DNA from 2 places in the Bradyrhizobium sp. WSM1253 genome. Region 1 is predicted to be linked to the other one. Evidence: predicted binding sites of a transcription regulator. Region 1 holds the regulator's gene; the other holds the start of a gene.
What was found. Region 1 encodes HrcA, which represses chaperone genes, less so after heat shock. Its sites were predicted from a motif close to GTTAGCACTCNCNNNNNGNGAGTGCTAAC; they were not measured.

Region 2: the regulator HrcA is predicted to act here: its motif matches at 1,759-1,787, upstream of groES (co-chaperone GroES).

What each region holds. Positions count from the first base shown of each region.
Region 1 is NZ_JH600073.1:4,666,479-4,670,297, forward strand. Features, by position in the region: gene rdgB (RdgB/HAM1 family non-canonical purine NTP pyrophosphatase) at 1-524, opposite strand, end outside; gene rph (ribonuclease PH) at 536-1,249, opposite strand; gene hrcA (heat-inducible transcriptional repressor HrcA) at 1,431-2,519, shown strand; gene grpE (nucleotide exchange factor GrpE) at 2,616-3,230, shown strand; gene pncA (bifunctional nicotinamidase/pyrazinamidase) at 3,373-3,819, opposite strand, start outside.
Region 2 is NZ_JH600072.1:150,392-154,210, forward strand. Features, by position in the region: gene BRA1253DRAFT_RS40365 (MHYT domain-containing protein) at 1-657, shown strand, start outside; gene BRA1253DRAFT_RS00685 (hypothetical protein) at 764-1,057, shown strand; gene groES (co-chaperone GroES) at 1,827-2,141, shown strand; gene groL (chaperonin GroEL) at 2,213-3,819, shown strand, end outside.

The sequences.
Region 1 (3,819 bases):
AAGGTGCGGCTGTGGCCGTCGGGCAAAAATATCGGGTCGTAGCCAAAGCCGGCGGTGCCGCGCGGCGGCCACACCAGCGTGCCGTCGACGCGCGCCTCGACCTGTTCGAGATGATCGTCGGGCCATGCAACGCACAGCGCGGAAACGAAATGGGCCTTGCGCTTGGCGGGCGTGGTCGCGCCGCGCTCCTGCAACAGCCGTTCGATCTGCGCCATCGCCGCGGCAAAATCCTTGTTCGGCCCGGCCCAGCGCGCCGAGTAGATGCCGGGCGCGCCGTCGAGCGCGTCGACCACGATGCCGGAATCATCGGCGAAAGACGGCAGCTTGGTCGCCTGCGCTGCCGCGATCGCCTTGATCGCGGCGTTGCTGCGGAAATCGTTTCCGGTCTCTTCCGGCTCCGGAAGATCTAATTCGCCGGCCGACACCGCCTCGATGCCGTAAGGCGCAAGCAGCTCCTTCATCTCGGCGAGCTTGCCGGGATTATGGGTCGCGATGACCAGCTTTCCGGTGATTCGGCGATGCATCGGCCTATTGACTACGCTACCGCCAGTTTCTGCAAGTCCACGAGACGCGCGACGCCCTTGCGCGCAAGCGCCATCAACGCCAGGAACTCGGCTTCCGTGAACGGCTCGCGTTCCGCGGTGCCCTGGACTTCGATGATGCGGCCATCGCCCGTCATGACGAAATTGGCGTCGGTATCGGCTTCGGAGTCCTCGGCATAGTCGAGGTCGAGCACGGGCGTGCCCTTGTAGATGCCGCAGGAGATCGCGGCGACGTTGTCGCGCAACACATTGGCCTTGACCATGTTGCGCGCCTTCATCCAGCTGACGCAATCGGCGAGCGCGACCCAGGCACCGGTGATCGAGGCCGTGCGGGTGCCGCCGTCGGCCTGGAGGACGTCGCAATCGACCGTGATCTGGCGCTCACCGAGTGCTTCGAGATTGATGATGGTGCGAAGCGAGCGGCCGATCAGGCGCTGAATTTCGACGGTGCGGCCGCTCTGCTTTCCAGCGGAGGCCTCGCGGCGGGTGCGTTCCGAGGTCGCGCGCGGCAGCATGCCGTATTCGGCGGTGACCCAGCCGCGGCCCTGGCCCTTGAGCCATGGCGGCAGGCGGTCTTCCAGCGTGGCGGTGACCAGCACATGGGTGTCGCCGAATTTCACCAGGCACGAGCCTTCCGCATATTTGACCACGCCGCGCTCCAGCGTCACGGGGCGCAATTCGTCGGGCGCACGGCGGCTTGGCCGCATGGGAAATCCTCCAAAACTCTCGGAAAAGGGCTGTTGGCGGTGCTTGTAGGTTGGGTGAGGGTGGGCGGCAAGGGGGAAGATCGAGGCCTTATTCACCCCCGATTTTCAATCCGCGAACGCCACGCTTGTCAGACGCGCCCGGGATAGACAAATTACCTGTATCTTAGAGGAGTTACGGTCTGTGGCCCATCACGATCCGATCCATCTGATCGCGCCGCGCGCGGGCCTCGCCCAGCTCAACGAGCGTTCCCGCGACATCTTTCGTCAAATCGTCGAAAGCTACCTCGCGACCGGCGAGCCGGTGGGCTCACGCAATATTTCGCGCCTGATCGCCATGCCGCTGTCGCCCGCGTCGGTCCGCAACGTCATGGCCGACCTGGAACAGCTCGGCTTGATCTACGCCCCGCACACCTCCGCCGGCCGGTTGCCGACGGAACTCGGCCTGCGGTTCTTCGTCGATGCCCTGATGCAGGTCGGCGATCTCAATGACAGCGAACGGCAGGCGATTCAGAGCCAGTTGACCTCCGTCGGCCACGCGCAATCGGTGGAGGCTGCGCTCGAAGAGGCATTGACGCGGCTCTCCGGCCTGACCCGCGCAGCCGCCGTCGTGCTGACGCCGAAATCCAATGCGCGGCTGAAACATATCGAATTCGTCCGCTTGGAACCGGAAAAGGCATTGGTGATCCTGGTCGGCGAGGACGGGCAGGTCGAAAACCGCGTGTTGACGCTGCCACCGGGGGTTCCATCCTCGGCGTTGACCGAAGCCGGGAACTTCCTCAATGCCCGTATCCGGGGCCGGACCCTGGCCGAGGCCCGGCTGGAGCTCGAAACCGCGCTCGGAGAGGCGCGCACCGAGCTCGATCAGCTGACGCACAAGGTGATCTCGGCCGGCATCGCCAGCTGGTCCGGCGGCGAGAACGAGGACCGCCAGCTCATCGTCCGCGGCCACGCCAATCTGCTCGAGGATTTGCATGCGCTGGAGGATCTCGAGCGCGTTCGCCTGCTGTTCGACGATCTCGAGACCAAGCGCGGCGTGATCGACCTGCTCGGCCGGGCCGAGACTGCGGAAGGCGTGCGGATCTTCATCGGCAGTGAGAACAAGCTGTTCTCGCTGTCGGGCTCGTCCACCATCATCTCGCCCTATCGGGACGCTGCCGGCCATATCGTCGGCGTTTTGGGCGTAATCGGGCCGACGCGGCTGAATTATGCCCGTGTGATCCCGACCGTGGACTATGCTGCCCGCATCGTCAGCCGGCTCCTGGGGGGCTGACCGGCGTCTCTCCCGATCACGGGCGCTTGATTTTCGGCGCCCGAAGCACGATATGCGGGCCAGAAACCCCCTGAGACGAATGCGAAAAGAGAGCCGATGACCGATCGAGACCGGCAACCCGAAGACACGAGTGCTGCGGCCGGCGAGCCCGTGGTGTCAAAACCCTACATCATGCCCGACGATCCCGAGCCCGGCTCGGTCGAGCTCCTGCAGAAGGAAGTCGCCGAGGCGCGCGACCGCATGCTGCGGACGCTGGCCGAGATGGAGAATCTGCGCAAGCGCACCGCCAAGGAGGTCGCTGACTCCAAGCTCTACGGCGTCACGGGCTTTGCCCGCGACGTGCTCGACATCGCCGACAACCTCCAGCGCGCGCTCGATGCCGTTCCGGCCGAAGCCCGTGCGGCGGCCGATGCAGGCCTCGCCTCGCTGATCGAGGGCGTCGAACTGACCGAGCGCTCGCTACTGAGCGCGCTGGAAAAACACGGCGTGAAGAAGTTCGATCCCTTGGGCCAGAAGTTCGACCCGAACTTCCAGCAGGCGATGTTCGAGGTGCCCGATGCGTCGGTACCCGCGGGCACCGTCGTGCAGGTCATGCAGGCCGGCTACACCATCGGCGAGCGCGTGCTGCGTCCCGCCTTGGTCGGTGTCGCCAAGGGCGGCGCCAAGGCCGCGCCCGCCAACAGCAACGAGCCGAACGGCGCTGCGAACTGATCGATCCTCATGGTGAGGAGGCGCGTCAGCGCCGTCTCGAACCATGCAGGCCGAGCTGCTGCAGCGGGGGCCTTCATCCTTCGAGACGCGCGCCAAGAAGCGCGCTCCTCAGGATGAGGGTCTGGCAGTTCGGTTGCGTCTCTTACGCGCTCGCGGCGATATCTGCGGACTGAATCCGCTTCACGCCGGCCTTGGCCATGTCGGCCCAGGCTTTTGCGAGCGAACCCTGATTGTCGATGCCGCGGCAGGCGTCTTCCACCACATAGACCTCGAAGCCCGCCTTGCGCGCGTCGAGCGCGGTCCAGGCCACGCAGAAATCCGTCGCCAGCCCCACGACGAAGACGCGCTTGATCTTTCGCGCCTTCAGATAACCGGCGAGACCCGTCGAGGTTTTGCCGTCGGCTTCGAGGAAGGCCGAATAGCTGTCGACGTCCTTGTGAAAACCCTTGCGGATGATGAGCTCGGCGTGCGGGATCGCAAGGTCTTTCGACAGCGCGGCGCCGTCGGTGCCCTGCACGCAATGGTCGGGCCACAGCACCTGCTTGCCGTAGGGAAGATCGACGGTCTCGAACGGCTTCTTGCCGGCGTG
Region 2 (3,819 bases), on a different contig from region 1:
TGGCTGGATGGCCAGCCGCCAAATCTGGACAAGGCCCGGGAGGCGCTTGGTCGTACCGTCGAAAACGAAAAGCGTGCGGCCGAGATCATCGGCCGCATCCGTGCCCTCATCAAGAAGGAGCCTCCGCGCAAGGATGCCTTGGAGGTCAACGACGCGGTCGTTGAGGTCATTGCCCTGACGCGTGGCGAAGCGATGAAAAACAATGTCTCGGTGCAGACGCAACTCGCGGAGGGCTTGCCGCCCATCCAAGGAGATCGAGTCCAACTGCAGCAAGTGCTCCTTAACTTGATCATCAACGCCGTCCAAGCGATGAGCGGTGTCAGCGAAGGGTCGCGCGGGTTGCTGATCGGCACTGGGAAAGATGCATCGGGGGGAGTGCTCGTCACCGTGCAGGATTCTGGCCCGGGACTGAAACCGGAGAGTTTTGAACACCTGTTCGACTCATTCTACACCACGAAGCCCGGCGGCATGGGCATGGGGCTATCGATCTGCCGTTCGATTGTCGAAGCTCACGGGGGACGCATATGGGCCACCCCAAACGCCGGACCAGGCATCACCGTGCAATTCACTTTGCCGATTCAAGCCACGGCATCCGCGACCGACGGCGTGATCTTCAATACTATTCAGAAATTCTCCCCCGCCGCCGGGAATAGATGATGAAGGTCGGGCACTCCGAGAAGTCTGGTTCTGTGCGTCGGCTCAAAGCAGTTGGACGTCGGCCGCCGCCGAGGTCTGCTTCTGGGCCCAAGACCGACGTGCATCCTTGTCGGCCTTGACCCAGTGGCAGAGGCAAAGCGGACGCGCATTTCAGGCGCAGGACGCATGGGGCACCCATGTCGCCGAGGTCGTGAATACAACCCTGATGCCCGGCACCAATTCCTGGTACATGGGCGCCAACATAGAGGGCAAGGTGCGGCGGTTCTTGCCCTACCTCGGTCCGGAGGGCGTCGGCGGATACCGCAGAAAGTGCGCGGAGGTCGCGCAGAACGGCTACGAGGGCTTCGTGTTCACAAACGCCGACCAAGGCGGGACCGTGCACACGATTGCAGCCGAATAACTTAACGAACCCTGATCGGGAGTTGCGTTCAATGTCGCGTCTCCCGGTATGGGCCGAGCGCGCTTCGACGCCGTCTTGTGCCGAGGCTGCATTTTAGATTCGCTCTACGACGTTGGCGCGAAAGCGAACGACAGCTTTGCGCCAAGCGGTCATACGACAACTGATAAGCATATACATCTTTGCTTATCACTCTATGGGCTGACTCCGGTTGTGTAATTTTCTTATCAGTGCGCCACACTGACTCCGTTTCGTATGTTTGCTTGTCAGTTGGAGATGCGGTCGAAGTCCCGAACGACGGAGTTTTAAGCAGCGACTCGCTGGAGGGAGAGAATCTGTAAAGAAACTTGCTCGACCGCTGCATCTCAGGTTCTCTCGGTAGGCGAGAGGGGATTGGGATTCCCCCGCCTGTCCGTGCACCGTCGCGGGTCTAGAATGCCGTTGGACGCGGCATCATTGTACCTGAACAGGCTAATCCAGACGCGCGCAACCCTGTATTGGATGGCAAAGCCAAGCAATAACCTGTGCGGGTGATACAGCCGGCCCGAATTTCCTCAGCGGCTTCCTCGAACCAGCCAAGATTTATTCCAGGGGCTCCTTTAGGTGGCTCTGAATGGGCCTCCGCGGACCGGTGAACGACGGATTTTCGAAATCCTTCGCGGATTTGTCTTGTATGCCGGCGAGGGCCGCTTATTTTCGGAGCGGTTAGCCCTCGCTAGCTTCGACCGCTATTTCATCCAAACTAAAAGCGACTAGAGGATAGGAGGAGAGCATGAAATTCCGTCCGCTTCACGACCGCGTCGTGGTCAAGCGCATTGACGCAGAAGAGAAGACCGCTAGCGGCATCATCATTCCCGACACGGTCAAGGAAAAACCCTCCCAGGGTGAAGTCATCGCCGTTGGCCCCGGCGGTCGTGACGAAAACGGCAAGCTGATCCCGATCGACGTTCAGGTCGGTGACCGCGTGTTGTTCGGCAAGTGGTCGGGCACTGAGGTCAAGATCGACAACGTCGATCTGCTGATCATGAAGGGGAGCGACATCATGGGCGTTCTCACCGACGTGTCTTCCAAGAAGAAGGCCGCCTAATCCATCGCTCAAGCGCCTCTCGAGCGCATCATCAAGGGTGAGATTAAGTCAAAAACTCAGGGAAACCCACTATGTCAGCCAAAGAAGTCAAATTCGGAGTAGAGGCCCGCGACCGCATGCTGCGCGGTGTCGACATCCTCCACAATGCGGTAAAAGTGACGCTCGGTCCGAAGGGCCGCAATGTCGTCCTCGACAAGTCGTTCGGCGCTCCCCGTATTACCAAGGATGGCGTCACCGTCGCCAAGGAGATCGAGCTCGAGGACAAGTTCGAGAACATGGGCGCACAGATGGTGCGCGAAGTCGCCTCCAAGTCCGCAGACGCGGCTGGCGACGGCACCACCACCGCGACCGTGCTCGCCGCTGCGATCGTCCGTGAAGGCGCGAAGTCGGTTGCCGCTGGCATGAACCCGATGGATCTCAAGCGCGGTATCGACATGGCCGTGGAAGCTGTGGTCGCCGATCTCGTCAAAAACTCCAAGAAGGTCACCTCGAACGAGGAAATCGCGCAGGTCGGCACGATTTCAGCCAATGGCGATGCGGTGATCGGCAAGTTCATCGCCGACGCCATGAAGAAGGTCGGCAACGAGGGTGTCATCACCGTTGAGGAAGCCAAGTCGCTCGAGACCGAACTCGAAGTTGTCGAGGGCATGCAGTTCGACCGTGGCTACATCTCGCCCTACTTCGTCACAAACGCCGATAAGATGCGCGTTGAAATGGATGATGCCTACGTCCTCATTAATGAGAAAAAGCTATCTCAGTTGAATGAACTACTTCCCTTGTTGGAAGCGGTGGTGCAGAGCGGCAAGCCGCTTGTGATTGTCGCCGAGGACGTCGAAGGCGAAGCGCTCGCCACCCTCGTTGTCAACCGTCTTCGCGGCGGCCTGAAGGTCGCCGCAGTCAAGGCTCCGGGCTTCGGCGATCGCCGCAAGGCGATGCTGCAGGACATCGCGATCCTGACCGGCGGCCAGGCCATCTCGGAAGACCTTGGCATCAAGCTCGAGAACGTCACACTCAACATGCTCGGCCGCGCCAAGAAGGTCATGATCGACAAGGAGAACACCACGATCGTGAGCGGCGCAGGCAAGAAGGCCGACATCGAGGCGCGCGTGTCCCAGATTAAGGCGCAGATCGAGGAAACTACCTCGGACTACGACCGTGAGAAGCTTCAGGAGCGTCTTGCCAAGCTCGCAGGCGGCGTCGCGGTGATCCGCGTCGGCGGCGCGACCGAGGTCGAGGTGAAGGAGCGCAAGGATCGCGTTGATGACGCGATGCATGCGACCCGCGCGGCGGTCGAGGAAGGGATCTTGCCAGGCGGCGGCGTTGCGCTGCTGCGTGCCTCCGAGCACCTCAAGGGCATTCGCACCAAGAACGACGACCAGAAGACCGGGGTGGAGATCGTGCGCAAGGCGTTGTCCTACCCGGCCCGCCAGATCGCAATCAACGCGGGCGAGGACGGCTCGGTCATCGTGGGCAAGATCCTCGAAAGGGATCAGTACTCGTATGGCTTCGATTCGCAGACCGGCGAATACGGCAACCTGGTCTCCAAGGGCATCATCGATCCGACTAAGGTGGTTCGAGTGGCGATCCAGAACGCGGCGTCCGTCGCAGCGCTCCTGATCACCACGGAAGCCATGGTCGCCGAGCTGCCCAAGAAGGGCGGCGCCGGTCCGGCGATGCC